Regions from separate parts of the Pilosibacter rotomagensis genome, predicted to be linked through region 1. Evidence: a T-box and tRNA genes for the amino acid it is inferred to sense, from the RefSeq annotation. Region 1 holds a T-box; the other holds one or more tRNA genes.
The links. The T-box of region 1 lies ahead of leuS (leucine--tRNA ligase). A T-box ahead of a tRNA ligase gene usually reads a tRNA of that ligase, here a tRNA-Leu.
Positions count from the first base shown of each region.

Region 2: it has a tRNA-Leu gene. The T-box ahead of leuS (leucine--tRNA ligase) is inferred to sense a tRNA for this amino acid. The anticodon was not compared.

Region 1 is NZ_CM170323.1:1,697,292-1,704,346, reverse strand. It holds gene ACI3EW_RS07550 (ABC transporter substrate-binding protein) at 1-22, opposite strand, end outside; gene leuS (leucine--tRNA ligase) at 411-2,822, opposite strand; T-box leader at 3,001-3,273, opposite strand; gene ACI3EW_RS07540 (sulfite exporter TauE/SafE family protein) at 3,449-4,207, shown strand; gene ACI3EW_RS07535 (glycosyltransferase family 2 protein) at 4,523-5,542, opposite strand; gene arcC (carbamate kinase) at 5,950-6,879, shown strand.
Region 2 is NZ_CM170323.1:3,019,983-3,027,037, reverse strand. It holds rRNA gene ACI3EW_RS13615 (23S ribosomal RNA) at 1-1,847, shown strand, start outside; gene ACI3EW_RS13610 (HD domain-containing protein) at 2,268-2,855, opposite strand; tRNA gene ACI3EW_RS13605 (tRNA-Asn) at 3,259-3,331, shown strand; tRNA gene ACI3EW_RS13600 (tRNA-Glu) at 3,385-3,456, shown strand; tRNA gene ACI3EW_RS13595 (tRNA-Thr) at 3,464-3,536, shown strand; tRNA gene ACI3EW_RS13590 (tRNA-Ile) at 3,554-3,627, shown strand; tRNA gene ACI3EW_RS13585 (tRNA-Asp) at 3,670-3,743, shown strand; tRNA gene ACI3EW_RS13580 (tRNA-Val) at 3,779-3,851, shown strand; tRNA gene ACI3EW_RS13575 (tRNA-Leu) at 3,889-3,972, shown strand; gene ACI3EW_RS13570 (hypothetical protein) at 4,123-4,359, opposite strand; gene ACI3EW_RS13565 (LysR family transcriptional regulator substrate-binding protein) at 4,338-4,937, shown strand; gene ACI3EW_RS13560 (AzlC family ABC transporter permease) at 5,061-5,753, shown strand; gene ACI3EW_RS13555 (branched-chain amino acid transporter permease) at 5,871-6,197, shown strand; gene ACI3EW_RS13550 (pyridoxamine 5'-phosphate oxidase family protein) at 6,358-6,840, shown strand.

The DNA.
Region 1 (7,055 bases):
TCGCTGCTGTTCTTTTTTTCATTCACATGCCCTCCTTCAAGTTATTTCTGTTTCGTCAGAGTGTTGTTGGTAATCGTTGAATGTAAATATTTACTATACCTATATATACACTCTTTTCTGAATTTCATGATTAAAGAATATCATTTTCTAACATCTTTGTCAATAAAGTTTTCCTTTCTGCGTATTTTTTGTTTAATTTGTTTGTTTTATTTGGTTTCAGCCTTTCTATAGTCATAATCTGTTTACAATTTGTTCAAAATTAACAAAAGGAGGTTTCCGGCATGTATAGTAAATACTAACATTTCGGCAGTGAAAAAGGGCGGGACCGCAAGGATCCCGCCCGGAATTTTTTCAAATACTTATATTGGCACGAATTTTTCAGATGATCCGACAGTTTCTGTCACTCCATCTTATTTTACAACAAGGTTTACAATCTTCTTCGGAACATAGATCTCCTTCACGATGTTTCCGGTGATCTTTCCTTCTACCGCAGCTTTACCTGCAGCGATCGCATCCTCTTTTGCGATGTCAGCCGGAACCATGATGACCGCTTTTACCTTACCGTTTACCTGTACGGCAACCTCGATCTCATCGTCCTTCATGGCTTCCTCATCGCACTCCGGCCATGTTGCATGGAATACGCTGTCCGTGCCGCCGAGTTCTCTCCAGAGTTCCTCGCCAAGATGCGGTGTGAACGGAGCCAGTAAGATCACGAATGTCTTTAATGTCTCCTTGTCGATTCCGCCCTCTCTCTTCGCAACGTCTGTGAGCTTGTTGCAGTACTCCATGAATCCGGATACTACGGTATTCAGGCTGAACTGGTTGAAACGTGTCTCGATATCGTAGACAAGCTTGTGGCGGAGCTTCACCATCTCCTTTGTCTCCTTGATATCCTTGTCCTTGCTGTCCATCACAAGGTTGTAGAAACGATTTAAGAATCTGGCAACGCCCTCGATTCCTCTGTCGTCCCACTCGGCATCCAGCTCCGGCGGTCCAACGAAGAGCTCGTACATTCTTAACGCATCACAACCGTAATCTCTTACAAGATCATCCGGGGAAACAACGTTTCCTTTGGACTTACTCATCTTGATACCGTTCTTGCCGGTGATCATACCCTGGTTGAACAGCTTCTTGAACGGCTCATCGAAGTCGATCACTCCGATATCGTATAAGAACTTCGTGTAGAATCTGGAATACAGAAGGTGAAGAACGGCATGCTCAACACCGCCGATATACATATCTACCGGAAGGTACTTGTCTGCTTTCTCTTTAGATACAAGTTCCTTGTCGTTCTTGTTATCTACATAACGTAAGAAGTACCAGGAGGAACCAGCCCACTGAGGCATTGTGTTTGTCTCACGTTTTGCCGGAGCGCCGCAGCACGGGCATGTGGTGTTTACCCAGGAGTCGATCGCCGCAAGCGGGGACTCACCGGTACCGGTCGGCTGATAGCTCTCAACCTCCGGAAGTTTTAACGGAAGCTGATCCTCCGGGACCGGAACATTGCCGCACTTCGGGCAGTGAACGATCGGGATCGGCTCGCCCCAGTAACGCTGACGGGAGAATACCCAGTCACGGAGCTTGTAGTTCACAGTCTTCTTACCAATACCCATCTTCTCGATGATGTGCGGAGCTTCTTTCTTTAATACGGAGGACTCCATGCCGTTCCACTCACCGGAATTGATCATGGTTCCCTTCGCGTCTGTGTAAGCTTCTGTCATGTTCTCGATCTCTTTGCCGTCCTGGGCGATGACCTGGATGATCGGGAGACCAAATTTCTTTGCAAACTCAAAGTCACGGTCGTCGTGTGCCGGTACGCACATGATCGCTCCGGTACCGTAGTCAGCGAGAACATAATCAGACAGCCAGATCGGAACTTCCTTGCCGTTTAACGGGTTGATCGCATAGGATCCTGTGAAGACGCCTGTCTTTTCCTTGCCCTGGAGACGGTCTACGTTGGACTTCATGGAAGCGTCGAAGATGTACTTCTCAACAGCCTCTCTTGTCTCGTCCGTTGCAAGCTCTTTTGCAAGCTTATGCTCCGGGGAGAGTACCATAAAGGTTGCGCCGTGGAGCGTATCCGGTCTTGTCGTGTAGACGGTGATCTTCTCATCACGTCCTTTAACCGGGAAATCCACCTCTGCACCGTAGGATTTGCCAATCCAGTCTGTCTGCATCTTTTTAACCTTCTCCGGCCAGTCGAGCTTGTCGAGGTCGTTTAAGAGACGGTCTGCGTATGCGGTGATCTTTAACATCCACTGGCGGAGGTTCTTCTTTGTAACCGGTGTACCGCAGCGCTCGCAGCAGCCGTTTACAACTTCCTCGTTCGCAAGGCCTGTCTTACAGGACGGGCACCAGTTGATCGGGAATTCCTTCTCGTATGCAAGACCTTTTTTGAACATCTGTACGAAGATCCACTGGGTCCATTTGTAGAAGGACGGATCTGTCGTGTTTACTTCCATATCCCAGTCATAGAGCGCCGCGATCTGGTTGATCTGACGTTTGATATTTTTGATATTGGACGCTGTGGAGATTGCCGGATGAACGCCCATCTTGATCGCGTAGTTCTCAGCCGGAAGACCGAATGCGTCCCATCCCATCGGATGGATCACATATTTGCCCTTTAATAACTGATAACGGCTCCATACATCGGAGATTACATAACCTCTCCAGTGACCTACATGAAGTCCGCTGCCAGACGGATATGGGAACATATCCAGGCAGTAATATTTTTCTTTCTTTCCATCATTGACATTGATCGGATTCTTTTCCCAGTTCTCACGCCATTTGCTCTCAATGGCGGTGTGGTTGTACTGTGCCATGACGATTTTCTCCTCCATTTCATATCGTTGAAGGCGGTACAGAAATACGCTCCGCGGATTTCGCCCGCCGCCGCTGCATTTACCAGAATCCAGGAAGATCCTGATTCTGTTTCATTGCCCCTGAGCGCCCTTTAAAGACGTCCGGCAATAAAAAAAGTCCCTCTATCTCTATCATTTTTATAGAGACGTGGGGGACTTACATTCTCACGCGGTACCACTCTATTTCATACTGGGTCTTCACCCGTATGCACTCTTTTTCCGATAACGGCGGAAACCGGCAATGCCTACCAAGAATACCGACGGGCAGTGCCTCGTTTTTCACTGCTTACGCCCACTTTTTCAGCATGCTGCTCCGAGGCGAGTTCGGAAAGCTTCTGGATGCTGCCTCGCACCGGCCGGCAGTTCTCTGTGCTCCGTATTCTCTCTTACTGGTCCTCTTCGACGCATTTTAACTCAATAAATTTACCATAGAATCCAGGTTATGTCAAGGTTTCAGAAAACCGATTGACTTTTTCCGGATTCTTATATAGTATGGAAGAACAGGTCTCTGCTTGAGATTCCATCAGAAAAAGCGGCATTTCGGCATTTTTTCATCTGGCAGCCGCAAAAGACAAGGGGGAATATCTATGGAATATGTCCACAATCTCATCTGGCTCTGCCCGCTCCTCTTTATTGCGGGATTTATCGACTCCATCGCTGGTGGAGGCGGATTGATTGCGCTCCCGGCCTATATGATGTGCGGAATGCCGATCTACTACGTCTACGGCTGCAATAAATTCCAGTGTGCCTTCGGAAGCACCGTGGCGGCATGGAAATACTTTAAAAACGGCTGTCTCGACCTTAAGATCACGCTGATCAGCGCAGTGACCGCCTTTCTCTCCTCCATGCTCGGCACGAGGATCATTTTCTACCTGAAGGAGGAGCAGATCCGTTCCATGTTGATGGTTCTTCTTCCGCTCACCGCGATCCTTGTGATCTTTATGAAGAATGCTTGGAACTATACGGACACACGGAAATCCCTGACGGTTCCTGTCGCCCTGAAGGCGCTCCTCATCGGCATGACCCTCGGTCTCTATGACAGTATGTACGGTCCGGGCGGCGGAACGATCGCGATGCTGCTCTTTACCTTCCTGTTAAAATATGATATCCGCACCGCCTCCGGAAACGCGAAGCTCACGCTGATCGTCTCCAACTACACGGCGCTTCTCTCCTACGTTCTTTCCGGAAACGTGCTGTACGCCATTGCAGTTCCATGCGCATTCTGCAATGTTCTCGGAAACTATCTAGGCGCCGGTTTCGCCATCAAAAACGGTGCAAAGATCATCCGTCCGGTGATGATCTGTGTGGTGACGGTATTGATCATCAAGATCATTCTTGGAAAATAAGAATAACACGGGAAGTAGCCTCTAAAAGTACCCTTCCCTTTACCCCATAAATTCTGTGCGGCCGGGGATCTTCATGATAGTTTTTGTCGGTCGTTTCCTTCTTGAAGAACATTGGAAACTATTAGTATTGGCAGAACTGCCTGTTTTGAGTTAGAATAAATGTGTGTTATTTCTTCATTACAGATTAATTTAACACAAAAAGAGGACCTTGGATTCATTATGAACCCTTGGTCCTTCTTTCTTCAGAACGATATTATTTCTACCGGACATGATCGTAACGGTTTTCTCCTTCAACATCGATCCGTCTCCAGGCGCCTAGTTAAATCCGAAGAATTTCTGCGCGATCTTATATCCCGCGATGGAGAGGGATCTTCCGCCTTTTCCCGGAAGGTTCATGCCCTGTCCCAAGAAGCCCCAGCGGAGTCGCAGGTAGAGCGCCGGATTGGATTTCTTTAACTCTTCCCACAATGCTTTTTTCTTTGCCATATTCTCCTCGCTGCCGGACTTGATCGCGAGGATCGAGCAGATGACCATCATGATCTCTAAGTAACGGACCATATAGTGGCGGAGCTTCTTATTCTGGATCTTCGTCACATCATAGTAGCCAAGCATCAGCTTCGTCACGCGGATCTGCTGGTCGATTCTTCCGATCATGACCTGTTCATTGACAGACTGGTCGGAGCGGCCGATAAAGTAGCGGTAGAAGTTCACATCCAGGTAGTACATCGTATGTACATGCGGGAGCGGCTCGTAGACGAAGATATTGTCCACGTAGAATGTGTGCTCCGGGAGCTCCAGTTTACAGTCTCTCAAAAGTTCCGTTCTGTAAACGACAGAATGCATCAGGATATACTGTCCTGCAACGAACACCTTCACATCGCTCCAGGTAAAGATCTCGTTCTTCGGAAGCGCCAGATTATAGTTCATGACTTTCTTGTGCTTCGCGCCCTGTTTCTCATAGACAAAGTTTGTGATCAGCATATCCAGGGTATCTTTTCCGTAAACAAAGCGGCGCAGGGTGTCGAGCACCTGCCTGTAGGCCTGCTCATTTACCCAGTCATCACTGTCCACAACCTTAAAATAGATTCCGGTCGCGGCCTTTAATCCCGCGTTAACCGCAGCGCCGTGTCCACCGTTCTCCTGGTGGATCGCCTTACAGATACCCGGATATTCTTTCTCATAACGGTCAGCGATCTCCGCCGTATTGTCTTTTGTGGAACCATCATCCACGATCAGGATCTCCACCTCGTTTCCGCCCGGAAGCAGAGACTTGATACAGTTTTCCATATACGCCGCTGAATTGTAGCATGGAATTGCTATCGATAACAGCTTCAAAATTGTTTCCTCCTTACGTTCCCCGTGTTGGGGATCATTCACTGCCGCCACACAGAGCGCACGCCACAGTGATCTCTCGACTCAGTTGTTCCTATTTTAGCATAAGTTATCTGAAAATGCAAAAAATTATTTCTTTCAATTCTCTTTCATTCCGGCATAAAATTCATCCCGTAAGCTTCTGCCGCCGCAGCGCCATATATAATTTTCAGTTCAGGAAATTTCTCCTGTACTCAATCATAAAACTTTGAGTTTTTTCTTCCATAATCTATCAAAATATGGTAAAATATCTGAAAATACACAGGCGCAGACCGTTTTGTGCCGGTCCGCGGAGAAAACTTATCCGCGGCTCCCGCGCAATTTTATCTGCCCAGACGATATCGGTACATAATAGAAATGAGGTATTAGATATGGCAAAGAAAAGACTTGTTTTAGCACTTGGACATGACGCTCTCGGAACGAACCTTCCGGAGCAGAAGACAGCCGTTACAAAAACAGCGAAAGCCATCGCTGATTTTATTCAGGACGGCTGGCAGGTTGTGATCACCCACGGAAATACTCCGCAGCTCGGTATGATCCACACCGCGTTAAATGAATTTGCGAAAAATCACGAAGGTTACACTCCGGCTCCGATGTCTGTCTGCTCCGCAATGAGCCAGGGATATATCGGCTACGATCTCCAGAACGCTCTCCGCTCCGAGCTTATCAAACGCGGCATTTACAAAGCTGTATCTACGATCTTAACACAGGTTACAGTTGACCCGTACGATGAGTCCTCCTACACTCCAATGAAGGTGGTTGGACGTGTGATGAACGCCGAGGAGGCAAAAGAGGAAGAGGCAAAGGGCAACTTCATTGTGAAGGAAGGCGAAGGCTATCGCCGTATCGTTGCGGCTCCGAAGCCGGTCGCAATCGTTGAGATCGACGCGATCCGCGCCCTCGCTGATGCTGACCAGCCGGTGATCGCTGCAGGCGGCGGCGGAATCCCGGTTATGGAACAGGGCTCCCACCTAAAGGGTGCCAGCGCTGTGATCGAGAAAGACCGCGCAGCCGGACTTCTCGCGAAGGAGCTTGACGCTGATGTCCTGATGTTCATCACAGGTGTTCCGAATGTCGTATTAAACTACGGCAGTGACCATCCGATCAACATCGATAAGATGACAACGGCTGAGGCAGCCCGCTATGCCGGGGAAGGCCACTTTAAGACAGGGTCGATGCTGCCGAAGGTTGAAAGCTCCATCGACTTCATCAACGCAGGAAAAGGACGACGCGCGATCATCACTTCCCTTGATGGTGCAAAGAGTGCTTTAGCAGGTAAAGGCGGCACGACGATCCAGTAGGCAATACATTCTGATTTGACTCAGGTCAATCTTATTTAAATCCGGAACAAACAAGAATATGATCCCAGGGAGTTCTATACAGGCACTTCTCTGGGATCTTTTTTCAAATAATCTTCTCCCAACTGTTCTAATCATCCAAATCTCTTTAGTGAAAATAATAAAGAATGCACCTTGGC
Region 2 (7,055 bases), 1.3 Mb from region 1:
GTGTGTGTTAAGTGGAAAAGGATGTGGGATTTCAAAGACAACTAGGATGTTGGCTCAGAAGCAGCCACACATTCAAAGAGTGCGTAATAGCTCACTAGTCGAGAGGTCCTGCGCCGAAAATGTCCGGGGCTGAAACACAACACCGAAGCTCAGGAATGACTTAGGTCATTGGTAGAGGAGCATTCTTAAAGGGGCGAAGCAGTACCGATAAGGAGCTGTGGACTTTTAAGAAGAGAGAATGCCGGAATGAGTAGCGAGATGGAGGTGGGAATCCTCCAGGCCGAATATCTAAGGTTTCCAGGGTAAAGCTGATCTGCCCTGGGTAAGTCGGGGCCTAAGGCAAGGCTGAGAAGCGTAGCTGATGGACAACAGGTTTAGATTCCTGTACCACATGGTATCAGAACTGTGGGGACGCAGAGGGATAAGATGACCGGGGAACAGAACCCCGGGCAAGCGTAGGAGGTGTCAGGCAGGCAAATCCGCCTGATAAGCCAAAGACGTGACGCGGACCGAACCAAAGTAGGGAAGCATCCGATTCCAGCTGCCGAGAAAAGCCGCTATTGTGTATCATGTGCCCGTACCGTAAACCGACACAGGTGGATGAGGAGAGAATCCTAAGGCCGGCGGGAGAAGCATTGTTAAGGAACTCGGCAAAATGACCCCGTAACTTCGGGATAAGGGGTGCCAGAGAGATCTGGCCGCAGAGAATAGGCTCAAGCAACTGTTTAGCAAAAACACAGGTCTATGCGAAACCGTAAGGTGATGTATATGGGCTGACGCCTGCCCGGTGCTGGAAGGTTAAGAGGAGAGGTTAGAGCAATCGAAGCTTTGAATTGAAGCCCCAGTAAACGGCGGCCGTAACTATAACGGTCCTAAGGTAGCGAAATTCCTTGTCGGGTAAGTTCCGACCCGCACGAAAGGCGTAATGATTTGAGCGCTGTCTCGACAATGCACCCGGTGAAATTGAAATACCAGTGAAGATGCTGGTTACCTGCGCCAGGACGGAAAGACCCCATGGAGCTTTACTCCAGCTTGATACTGGGATTCGGTAATGCATGCACAGGATAGGTGGGAGGCTATGAGTATGGAACTCCGGTTTCATATGAGCCGCTGTTGGGATACCACCCTTGCGTTACTGGGTTTCTAACCATGGTCCATGATCTGGATCGGGGACAATGTCAGGTGGGGAGTTTGACTGGGGCGGTCGCCTCCGAAAGGGTATCGGAGGCGCTCAAAGGTTCCCTCAGAATGGTTGGAAACCATTCGAAGAGTGCAAAGGCAGAAGGGAGCTTGACTGCGAGACCGACGGGTCGAGCAGGTAGGAAACTAGGACTTAGTGATCCGGTGGTATGAAAGTGGGATTGCCATCGCTCAACGGATAAAAGCTACCCTGGGGATAACAGGCTTATCACTCCCAAGAGTTCACATCGACGGAGTGGTTTGGCACCTCGATGTCGGCTCATCGCATCCTGGGGCTGAAGTAGGTCCCAAGGGTTGGGCTGTTCGCCCATTAAAGCGGTACGCGAGCTGGGTTCAGAACGTCGTGAGACAGTTCGGTCCCTATCCGGCGCAGGCGGAGGATATTTGAGAGGAGCTGTCCTTAGTACGAGAGGACCGGGATGGACGGACCGCTGGTGTACCGGTTGAGCTGCTAAGCTCATGGCCGGGTAGCCAAGTCTGGCAGGGATAAACGCTGAAGGCATCTAAGCGTGAAGCCCCCCTCAAGATGAGATATCCCATTCGTTAAGAAGTAAGACCCCTTGAAGACGACGAGGTAGATAGGGCAGAGGTGGAAGTGCAGTAATGCATGGAGCTGACTGTTACTAATCGGTCGAGGGCTTATCCAGGAAGGTCAAGTGAAGATTCAAAGGTTGATGAAGTTCAATATGTGGTTTTGAAGGTATGTGTGAGTAGACCAGGCAGAGATGTCTGGTCTTTTTATTTTGCGCGAACAACGAGCTAAAGTCCGCGCCTACGCGAGACCTTGGCGACTGTCGCGATATGACAAGAGGAAACTTGCAAAGTGTGTTTTCATTTTTTTATCAGGAAGGTCTTCGATACTTTCTGTTAAATAAAAAAAGCACGATGTGCTAATGATGTGCACTCGTGCAAAAATGAAGTTTGTCGGAAAAATGAAGATTATTGGAATCGACCGTGTGAGGCATCCATGAGATCAGCGGCATCAATAGACATCCGACAGCAGCAAAAACCACAGAGGCAGAGGGGATGCACTGAGCAGATTTACATGCTGTCTGGATATCTGGAAATTATTTCTGGATAAATCCTTTTTGGATCGCATCCTGGATCATCTGATCGGCAAGCTCGTACAGGCGCTCAGAGCCGAGTTTTGTCTTTGCATGGCGGCCATAAACCTGTGCGGAAGTGGTCTGGTGCTGCTTCCAGTCATCGCCGTTGTTACTGTGGTTTAGGAGGAGCGGCTGGATATTATCCATGGCGTGAGCGTATCTGGACTCTGGAGTTTCGCAGTATTCAAACTCATCAAAGAGTGCGGTGAGATCCTTTTTCTGGTCGTCCGGCAGAATAGAAAAGATCCGTTCCTTTGCGGCATCTTCGCGGGCTTTTTGGGACTTTAATCCTTCTTCGTCGTATGCGAAAGTATCTCCGGCATCGATCTCGACGATATCGTGGATCAGGCACATCAGCATGACTTTTGCAATATCAACGGGTTCATTTGCATATTCGCGCAAAAGATATGCCATGATCGCCATATGCCAGGCATGTTCAGCATCATTTTCACGTCGGCCGTGACCGGAAAGATGCGTCTGGCGGAAAATATTTTTCTCCTTATCGATCTCCAGTGTAAAGTCGAGCTGCTGCTTTAAACGTTCATCCATGATTGATCTCCTCCATATATGTATATAGAATTGCTGTTGAGAATGACCGGTAAACCTGGAATGCTTACCGGTAAGTTCCTTTTATGATATCAGTATATCCGAAAAATGTACAGCATGAAATCATGTACTTTAGTGGGAATGGTTCGCGACCAAAGCAGAGTACAGTAATTCTGAGAAGAATTGGTGAACTTATGCCGATTGAAATTACACATCGGATTTCATGTGTGTTCAGCGTGAATTCCAGGCAGGAGAGGAGCAGCGAGCTGATGATCCGGGGCTGGAAAGCTGCAAAAAGAAAGTGTAGAAATTTTTCAAAAAATATGAAAAAATGGGTTGACAGATGCGAAATCATATTATATAATAGCACTGTTCTTAAGGAACAGCTCAAGAACAAAGGAAATATTCCTCGATAGCTCAGTCGGTAGAGCACGCGGCTGTTAACCGCGCTGTCGTAGGTTCGAGTCCTACTCGGGGAGTTTTTATTTTGCCAGTTTCAATATTGAGCTGCTGGTACAAATAATGAGAACGCGGCCCCATGGTCAAGCGGTTAAGACATCGCCCTTTCACGGCGGTAACAGGGGTCCGAATCCCCTTGGGGTCATTGATGTGCCGATGTGGCTCAATTGGCAGAGCAGCTGATTTGTAATCAGCAGGTTATCGGTTCGAGTCCGATCATCGGCTTTCAGTCCTAAACTTATGGACCTTTAGCTCAGTTGGTTAGAGCAACCGGCTCATAACCGGTCGGTCCCGGGTTCAAGTCCCTGAAGGTCCACTCTACCTGGTAAAAGGTTCATACTATTGATAAAAATATTTTGGCCCGGTGGCTCAGCTGGTTAGAGCGCCGCCCTGTCACGGCGGAGGTCGTGGGTTCGAATCCCATCCGGGTCGCTTCCTTAGAAATAAGGATTTTAAATTTCATATCTGGGATCTTAGCTCAGCTGGGAGAGCATCTGCCTTACAAGCAGAGGGTCATAGGTTCGAGCCCTATAGGTCCCACTCGATGGGAAACCATCATCGACATATTTATATGTCTGCCGGTGTGGCGGAATAGGCAGACGCAAGGGACTTAAAATCCCTCGGGGGCAACCCCGTACCGGTTCAAGTCCGGTCACCGGCATGAAAGAAGCTTGTATTTACAGGCTTCTTTTTTTTATTTAATAGATCAATCCCTCTTTCCTTTTACACATGGAAAGAAGGACTTTTTGTGCATCGGATGAGGGTGTGAGGTTAAAAAGAGACAGGGAGCGTTGTCGGAGGCAATCTGTTTTTAACGCATATTCTTAAGTCTGGCGATATCCGCATCGGTGCAGTTTCCGTGAATCGTGATTTCGGAGAGTGCCTCCTCGATCCGCTTAAATTCCTGATCGGTCAGTTCCACATCGGCGAGATTTTCGATGATGCGCTCCATCATCGAATATTCACTTTGAACGGCGGTCAGCGGAGTAACGGCGTGAGCACGGCGGATCACGATCGGCACACTCACTGCTTCGTCCGTGTAAAACAATTGTTGACCTGTGGTCGTCTGTCAGCAGGGACTATCCGGGGATCCAGCTTCAGATCGTTCCCTTTGATGACACTTATCCGGAGTGGCTGAATGTGTTAGAAAATCTGGGAAAAGATCTTGATATTGTGGCGGGGATCTATCCATCTACCAGATGGAAGCGCCGCTGCCAGATCTTACCGTTGACGGAGATCCCGCTCTGCTGTGCGGTTCCCAGGCAAAATCCGCTGTCCTCCAGGAAAAAACTCCGTCTGCCGGATCTCTACGGCGAAAATCTTCTGATGGTAGAGCGCGGAGACACGAAATTTATAGATGCACTGAGGGATGAGATCGAAAAAAATCATCCGCAGATCCACATTCAGGATGTTGCATCTTATGGCACCGGAGTATTCAATCAGTGCGACCGGACCAACAGTGTCATGGTCACGATCGGAACCTGGGCAGAGCTTCACCCATCGTTAGTCACGATTCTCTGTGAATGGGATTACACAGTGCCATATGGGATCGTGTATGCGGAGAATCCATCAGCACTGGTTCTGGAATTTATCGGTATTATGAAGAAATTTTCAAAGATCGGATAGATTATAGTTGCATTTTACAATGGACGGAGTTATAAAAATTACAGAAAATTCCGATAACTGTCATGCCGGCTGATAGAGGGAAAACGGACAGACGTGATTGTGAGATAAAACAGGAGAAGAAAGATGACATTTCGGTATGCATGGAAGCGGTCGATCCCGGTCATGGCGGGCTATATCGTCCTGGGAATGGGATTCGGAATGCTGCTCGGGGCAAAAGGATACGGCGTTTTCTGGGCGATCGCCATGAGCGTGTTTATTTACGCCGGATCGATGCAGTATGTGGCGATCGATCTGATAACGGGAGGTGCGTCCCTGATCTCGGCGGCGCTTATGACACTTATGGTCAATGCGCGGCATTTATTCTACGGGATCTCCATGGTGGAACGGTACAAAGATACGAAGCCGTATAAGCCGTATCTGATCTTTGCGCTGACAGATGAGACGTATTCGCTGGTGTGCAGCGGGGATGTGCCGGAAGGCGTGGAGGAGAAAAAATACTTCTTTCTGGTATCGCTGCTGGATCAGATCTACTGGGTATTCGGAACGGTGCTTGGCTCAGTACTCGGAAGCGTGCTGAACATTAATACGGAGGGAATCGACTTTTCCATGACGGCGCTGTTTCTTGTGGTGTTTACCGAACAGTGGAAGAGTACAAAGGATCACAGAAGCGCAATTGCCGGAGTGGCAGCATCGGCACTCTGCCTGCTGGTGTTCGGACCGTCCTCGTTCCTGATCCCGTCGATGATCTCGATCACGGTGATCCTGACGGTGATGCGAGGGAGAAGGAGAACAGAAAGTGCTCAGAGAACAGCATGATTCTGATACGCTTCTGAAAAATTTGCATATGAAAGAACGAAAACTCTGACTGGGTGGGAAACATATGAAACTGGTCTGGCAGGAAAATGTCCAGTCAGGAAGGAGAGAGGATAACGGATGATAGATTTGAGAGCGGCAGCGCTGATCGCAGTGTGCGCCGGTGTGACGATGCTTTTGAGGTTTCTGCCGTTTCTGGTGTTTGGCGGCAAGAAGGAGGTTCCGGGATATATCACATATCTGTCCGGAGTTCTTCCGTATGCGATCATGGGAATGCTGGTGGTGTACTGCCTGAAAAATATGAATCTGTTCGCGGGAACGCACGGGATCCCGGAAATTCTGGCGTCTGCTGCTGTTGTCAGACTCCATGTCTGGAAACGGAATACGCTGCTCAGCATCGCGGTTGGGACAGTGTTCTATATGTTTCTGGTCCAGGTGGTATTTTAAACGATCGTATACTGCTTGTGGGATAAAAAAATTTATGATATGATAGTCTCATCTTACGGAAAGTCTGGCGGATCGTGCTTTTTCTGCAATATAGTCTGAATATATCTGAAAGAAGCAGACAGGGAAAGTGCGGTATCCGGCGGCTGGAATGGAGGTCTGGATGAGAAGAAAAGACAGAGAATTGAAGGACATGGCTGATATCGTGTCGATCGCAAAGCGGGAAACTGTGTGTACCGTTGCGTTCCACGATGAGCCATGTCCTTATTTGATTCCGCTGAATTACGGAGCGGAAGTGGAAGACGGGAAGCTGATCCTGTACTTCCATGGAGCGAAAGAGGGAACAAAACTCGACAGGATCAGAGAAAATCCCAATGTCTCATATTGCATTTACGGGGCGAATGTCCTGACGATCAATTATGATACAGCCTGCAAGTCTACGACGAGTTTTGAGAGTATCTGTGGAAACGGAACTGCTTGTCTGGTGGAAGATACCGCGGAAAAGAAAAAAGCGCTGGCAGTCCTCATGAACCAGGTAAGTCCGAAGAAGGCCTTTGATGAGAATTCGTTCGCGGAGCCGATGGTAAATGCAGTTACCGTCTGGAAAATCATAACCGAAACCGTAACAGGGAAGAGACACGAATGACACGAGCGAAAGTGAGCCAGAAACGTGCTTGCACGGTTGTGGCGAACGGCGAGTGTGCGCATGAACGATAAGTTCATGCGAATCAAGAGAGCGAAAGTGAGCCAGAAACGTGCTTGCACGATTATGGCGAACGGCGAGTGTGCGCATGAACGATAAGTTCATGCGAATCAAGAGAGCGAAAGTGAGCCAGAAACGTGCTTGCACGGTTGTGGCGA